One region of the Arthrobacter sp. 05L417 genome, then DNA from elsewhere that is predicted to be linked to it. Evidence: predicted binding sites of a transcription regulator. Region 1 holds the regulator's gene; the other holds the start of a gene.
The links. Region 1 encodes HrcA, which represses chaperone genes, less so after heat shock. Its sites were predicted from a motif close to TTNGCACTCGNNNNNNNCGAGTGCNAA; they were not measured.

Region 1 (3,411 bases):
GCCTTTCGCGAGGGCCTGGACCAACACGAGCCGCACCGTCGGCTGGTGCTCCTCCTGGACGGTGGAGGCAAGGACTGTCAAGGTTCCCTGCCCGGATTCCGTCACGGTGCCCGTGAGCCGTTTACCGGCACCGTCGGCGATATCGACCGATTCGCCGATTTCAAGGCGCTTGACGGTGACAGCGTGCCTTGCTTCGGCGCCGTCGAGCACGAAAGCGTCACCAGGGCCGAGCCCGTCAAGCGTTCCGGCTGCTGTGAAGAATACGGGGTTGCTCACCGCTACAGGTTACCGAGCTTGTCCCGCAGCTTCGCGAACATACCGCCACTGGCCACGAGCTTGCCTTCGGTGAACTGCTCTCCGCGCAACTTCGCCAGTTGGCGTAGCAAGTCTTCCTGTGCGGCGTCGAGCTTGCCGGGCGTCTCGACGTGCAGGTGCACCTTGAGGTCTCCCCTGCCGTAGCCGCGGAGGTGGGTGACGCCGAGCCCGCGCAGGGTGATGACTTCGCCGGATTGCGTGCCGGACTTGACGTCGATCTCCTGGGGGCCATCGAAAGTATCAAGCTGAAGCTCGGTACCCAATGCCGCGGCGGTCATGGGAACGCTCAGCGTTGCGTGAAGGTCGTCGCCTTCCCTTATGTAGGTGGAATCGCTGTTGACCCGGATCTCCACGTAGAGGTCACCGGGAGGTCCGCCGGCGGGACCTGCTTCGCCTTGCGACGATAGCTGGATGCGGGTTCCGGTAGCAACGCCGCCTGGCACCTTGACGGTCAGTGAACGGCGGCTGCGGATACGGCCTTGGCCGCTGCACTCATTACAAGGATCCTTGATGATCGAACCGAAACCTTCGCACGATCCACACGGTGCGGCCGTCATGACCTGGCCGAGAATCGAGCGCACAGCACGCTGGACCTGGCCCGAGCCGCCACAGATGTCGCAGCGCTCGGGGTGGGTGCCCGGACGGCAGCATGAGCCCTCGCAGGTGGGACAGATGACAGCGGTGTCCACCTCAAGCTTCTTGTTGACACCGAAGACGGCCTCGCGCAGGTCGATGCGGACACTGATCAAGGCGTCCTGCCCGCGGCGCATGCGTGATGCGGGGCCTTGCATGCCGCCACCTCCGCCACCGAAGAAGGTGTCGAAGATGTCCTGGAAGGCGAATCCCTGGCCCGCGTAGCCTCCGCCGAAACCGTTGTCGGTCCCGTTCTCGTTGCCGGTGGCGTCGTAGACGCGGCGCTTCTGGGGGTCGGAGAGGACCTCGTAAGCGTGAGTTACGGCCTTGAATTCCTCGGCAGCGCCGGCACCTGGGTTCACATCGGGGTGCAGCTTTCGTGCGAGCTTGCGGTAGGCCTTCTTGATCTCCTCGCCGGTTGCTTCCGGCGAGACGCCCAGAACGTCATAGTGGCTGCTCAAAGTCGGTATCTCTTCCTTGTTTTACGGTTACACTGCGTTTCTTGTGCGGCGGTTTCCAGCCGAAGCCGTCAGCCGCCCAGAATGCGGGAAAGGTAGCGTGCGACGGCACGGACGGCCGCCATGGTGTTCGGATAGTCCATGCGGGTGGGTCCAAGAATCCCGATCTTGGCGCTGCTGCCCGGACCGTAGCCCGTGGCAACGACGGAAGCTTCGGAGAGCCCGTCATAGGGGTTTTCGCGCCCGATGCTCACCGTGACGCCCCGGGGGTCCTCCGCCATGTCCGACAACAGCCGCAACATGACCACCTGCTCCTCGAGCGCTTCGAGGACCGGACCGATGCTCAGCGGGAAGTCCACATTGGAGCGGGCCAGGTTTGCCGTGCCTGCCATGACCATGCGTTCGTCGCGGCTCCGCTCGGCAAGCCTTTCCAGGCCGAGGGCAAGGGCGCCGGCAAGGTTCCGGAGCGCCGGCGGGCACAAGGCAACCACCGAGGGCAGGACCTGCGGCATGAGGTCGAGCTGGGAGCCGGAAATACTCCCAAGGAATCGCCCGCGCAGGGCCATGAGCTCTTCGTCGGTGGCGTCCGCCGCTGCGTGCACAACTCCCTGTTCCACTTTGCCCGAATCGGCGATCAACACCACCAGGATCTGGCGCGGCGCCAAAAGGACAAACTCGATGTGCCGGACGCGCGCGCGGCTCAGGTGCGGATACTGTACGACGGCGACCTGGTTGGTCAGTTGGGAGAGGAGCCGGACGGTGCGCTCAAGGATGTCCTCGACGTCGTCGGGTCCCTCAAGCAACGAGTGGATGGCCCGGCGCTCGGCAGCCGAAAGCGGCTTGACCTCGGAAATACGGTCGACGAACAAGCGGTAACCCTTGTCCGTAGGGATGCGGCCCGCACTCGTGTGGGGCGCCGCAATGAGGCCTTCTTCTTCCAGGAGGGCCATGTCATTGCGGATGGTGGCGCTCGACACTCCCAAATGGTGCCGTTCGACCAAGGCTTTGGAGCCGACGGGCTCGCGGGAGTGAACGTAGTCCTCCACGATGGCGCGCAACACTTCAAGCTTGCGTGGTTCGCTCACTGCCCACCTCCGATCAACATTTCAACAGTTAGCACTCAACATGCCCAAGTGCTAACAAGTCTAGTATGAGCCACCTCGTTGTTAGCATTGGTACCGCTCGCGGCGAACATGATTCCCGCGCGGTCCTGCGGCATGCCACGGACCGTGACCGATCCCCTAGCGCAAAGTGGTGTGAAGACCGTGTCTTACGACAATTGGGGCCCGCAAGACCTCTCCTCGCCGGCCAAACGGCAACTGCCTGAAGTGCCCGTTGAACGCGGGATGGTTCTCGAGGACGTTCAGTCCGGTTGGGTCGGGGCCGTGACCAGGGTGGAGAAGTCCGGAGGCATGCACATTGTGGTGCTTGAGGACCGTCGGGGTAAGACCAAATCGTTCCGGCTCGGCTTTGGATTCCTGCTGGAGGGCCAAGCAGTGAAACTCCTGCCGCCAGCGCCACGCCCGGCCGCCAAGGGCGCGCCGCAAGCAGGCAGGACGGCATCAGGTTCCGTCCGCGTCGCCGGACAGCGGGCCCAGGTCGCCAAGGCAAGCCGGATCTGGGTGGAAGGCAAGCACGACGCCGAACTCGTGGAAAAGGTGTGGGGAGACGATCTCCGGGTGGAGGGCATCGTCGTCGAGCCCTTGCACGGCGTGGACGATCTCAAGGCGGCCATTGCCGCGTTCTCCCCCGGGCCGGGCCGACGGCTCGGGATCCTCGTGGACCACTTGGTCCCGGATTCGAAGGAGTCGCGGATTGCTGCCGACGCCATGACGCTGCCGGGCGCCACGGGAAACGTCCTGATCGTCGGTCACCCCTATGTGGACGTCTGGCAGGCAATCCGGCCCAAAGTATTGGGGATCGAGCAATGGCCGACCGTCGCGCGGGGCACCGATTGGAAGACCGGCATCCTGAAGTCGTTCGGCTGGCCGCATGAGACGGCCGA
Region 2 (3,411 bases), on a different contig from region 1:
CCGCGTCACCTTCCAGGGCCTTGACTGCGGCGTCCTCGTCCAGTGCCTTGAGCGCGTGGATGAGGGCGGATCCACCGCCGGAGACGATGCCTTCTTCAAGGGCCGCACGCGTGGAGGACACTGCGTCCTCGATGCGGTGCTTCTTTTCCTTGAGCTCGACTTCGGTGGCTGCGCCGACCTTGATGACGCCGATGCCGCCGGCCAGCTTTGCCAGCCTTTCCTGCAGCTTTTCCCGGTCCCAGTCGGAGTCGGTGCGTGTCAGCTCGGCGCGGATCTGGGCGACGCGTGCTGCGACGTCCTCGGGCGTGCCAGCGCCGTCAACGATGGTGGTGTTGTCCTTGGTGACGGTGATCCGGCGGGCACTGCCGAGGACCTCGAGGCCAACCTGGTCCAGGGACAGGCCGAGCTCCGGGGAGACAACCTGTGCGCCGGTCAGTGTGGCAATGTCCTGCAGCATGGCCTTGCGGCGGTCGCCGAAACCCGGGGCCTTGACGGCAACGACGTTCAGGGTGCCACGGATACGGTTCACGATCAGCGTGGACAGTGCCTCGCCGTCGATGTCCTCAGCGATGATGAAGAGCGGCTTGGCAGCCTGCAGGGCCTTCTCAAGGAGCGGCAGGAATTCCTGCAGCGAGGAGATCTTGCCCTGGTTGATCAGGATGAGTGCGTCTTCCAGAACGGCTTCCTGGCGTTCCGCGTCAGTGACGAAGTACGGGGACAGGTAGCCCTTGTCGAACTGCATGCCCTCGGTGAGGACCAGTTCGGTCTGCGTGGTGGAGGACTCTTCGATGGTGATGACGCCATCCTTGCCGACCTTGCCGAAAGCCTCGGCGAGAAGCTCGCCAACCTCATCGCTCTGGGCGGAGATCGCGGCAACGCTGGCAACCTGGGTGCCTTCTACTTCGCGGGCGTTCTCCAGGAGGCGGGCAGCCACGGCCTGGACGGAAACCTCGATACCGCGCTTGATTTCGCCAGGGGCTGCTCCGGCGGCAACGTTGCGCAGGCCTTCCTTGACGAGGGCCTGTGCCAGCACGGTGGCCGTGGTGGTGCCGTCGCCAGCGACGTCATTGGTCTTGGTGGCGACTTCCTTGGCCAGCTGCGCGCCAAGGTTCTCATACGGGTCGTCGAGTTCGACTTCGCGGGCGATCGTCACGCCGTCGTTGGTGATGGTGGGAGCGCCCCACTTCTTGTCCAGAACGACGTTGCGGCCACGCGGGCCAAGGGTGACCTTGACGGTGTTGGCGAGCTTGTCAATGCCTGCTTCGAGCGAGCGACGGGCAGCGTCGTTAAACGCAAGCTGCTTTGCCATGGTTGTGTCCTTTCAAGACGGAAAACCCGCACCGCTGATTCGACCGGAAGAAGTCCGACTCGATCTGCGATGCGGGATCCAGGGAATTACTTAACGACGATCGCCAGAACGTCGCGGGCGGACAGAACGAGGTATTCGTTGCCGCCGGTCTTGACTTCAGTTCCGCCGTACTTGGAGTAGATGACGACGTCGCCGACGGTTACGTCGACGGGGACGCGGTTGCCGTTGTCATCGAAGCGGCCGGGGCCAACTGCAACAACTTCGCCTTCCTGCGGCTTTTCCTGTGCAGTGTCCGGGATGACCAGGCCGGAAGCCGTGGTCTGCTCTGCTTCGAGCGGGCGGACAACAATGCGATCCTCGAGAGGCTTAATGGAGACCGACACTCGGATCTCTCCTTTACGTGAGGTAGTACATGGACTATCAAACCAGGGGTGCCGTGGCGTGCTTACCGTCGTCGCGGTGCCGGTAAGTGCCTGGCGGCATGATTAGCACCCGCCTAGGGAGAGTGCTAATCAAGACTCTATGTAAGCATTAGCACTCGGTCAAGGCGAGTGCCAGAATTCCGTCACGGGTGAACGTCCCAAGAGCCGCTTCCGGCTCGAGTAGTTCATTGCCCGGCGAGGTCGTCGAAGTCAACGTCCTCACCGTCGTCGTACTCTTCCTTCGGCGCGTTTCCGCGGTTCAGGTAGAGCACTACGCCGCTGGCGAGCGCGACGACGCCGAACACCACCAGCCCGACGATCGCTCCGATGCGCGCACCGGTGTAGGTGTCGCGGATCTCCCGGGCCTCATCCGTGGCGTCCTGGACGCTCTTTCCGGTCATCGAGTAGGTGGCAGCGTTGAAGGAGTCGAGGAAGAAAATAATGATCAACAGCGCGATGCAGACAATGGCGATCAAGGCACCCACGATGAGCGCGGGGCGGGCATACTTGGAGAGATTTCCGGCGAACGGGCGTTTATCGGGGGCAAAGGGAGAACCATTGGCGTCGTCAGGCTGGCGTACTGGGTTGTCTTCCATGGCATCAACCCTATCCGCCCGGGTGCTCCCGGCTCCCCCTCCGCACTGTATGACGGGCGAGCACTAGGCTAGTTCCCATGGCTGACACACCCCAGGACCAGATTGCCCCCTTGCTGACAACGGAGGGTTGGGAACTGCTGGCATCCTTGGGACCATACCGTGACGGCGAAGCGTTCGCCCTCAATGCGCGCCTGCGCAAAGATGGCCACTCCCCCGCACTCGTGGCGGCCGTCCTCACCCAGTCCAGGCTCCGCACGCGGGCCGAGGCCAAGTTCGGAGAATTCGCCCGTCAGATGCTCTTCACCCAGGCGGGCCTGGAACAGGCAACCCGGCTCAATGTGGCAGCCAGGCACGCCGAGCGATTCGCCAAGGCGGGCACGCAGCACGTAGCGGACCTCGGCTGCGGGCTTGGAGCCGACTCCATGGCGATGGCCTCCATGGACATCAAGGTCACCGCCGTGGAACTGGATGAGACCACCGCAGCGTGCGCCACCATCAACCTCATGCCTTTCCCGCATGCGTCGGTGGTGCACTCTGACGCTACGTCCGTGTCCCTCGACGGGGTCGACGGCGTGTGGCTCGATCCGGCGCGCCGCACGACGTCGTCGTCGGGTACCAAACGGATCTGGGATCCGGAGGCGTTCTCGCCGCCGTTGTCCTTCGTTGAATCGCTTGCCGCTACCGGCAAGTCCGTCGGGGTCAAGATGGGCCCGGGAATGCCGCACGAATCGGTTCCGGCCGACTGCGAGGCACAGTGGGTTTCGGTGGGAGGGGACGTCACGGAAGTAACGCTGTGGTTCAACGACGTCGCCCGTCCGGGCATCCGCCGCGCGGCCTTGGTGCTCGGGCCCCAGGGCGCAGCCGAGATCACCAGCGGCGAAGATTTCGACGGCGGCCCGGTGCCCGACGTCGGGCCCGTGGAGGGATACCTGTACGAACCGGACGGGGCGGTGATCCGTGCGGGCCTGGTGGCCGATGTCGCACTCCGGCTCGGCGGCCACTTGGTGGACCAACACATCGCCTATATCTGCGCTCCGGAACTGGTTGAGACACCGTTCGCCCGCGCCTACAAAGTCCTGGAAGT

Region 2: groES (co-chaperone GroES) is a predicted target of HrcA. The motif match lies at 1,841-1,867, and genes of this name have one in related genera.

Annotation. Positions count from the first base shown of each region.
Region 1 covers NZ_JBFTOG010000006.1:66,213-69,623, reverse strand. Annotated here, with positions in the region: gene AC1DJW_RS07575 (16S rRNA (uracil(1498)-N(3))-methyltransferase) at 1-276, opposite strand, end outside; gene dnaJ (molecular chaperone DnaJ) at 279-1,409, opposite strand; gene hrcA (heat-inducible transcriptional repressor HrcA) at 1,478-2,491, opposite strand; gene AC1DJW_RS07560 (DUF3097 domain-containing protein) at 2,672-3,411, shown strand, end outside.
Region 2 covers NZ_JBFTOG010000001.1:268,128-271,538, forward strand. Annotated here, with positions in the region: gene groL (chaperonin GroEL) at 1-1,309, opposite strand, end outside; gene groES (co-chaperone GroES) at 1,396-1,692, opposite strand; gene AC1DJW_RS01215 (hypothetical protein) at 1,917-2,327, opposite strand; gene AC1DJW_RS01220 (THUMP-like domain-containing protein) at 2,405-3,411, shown strand, end outside.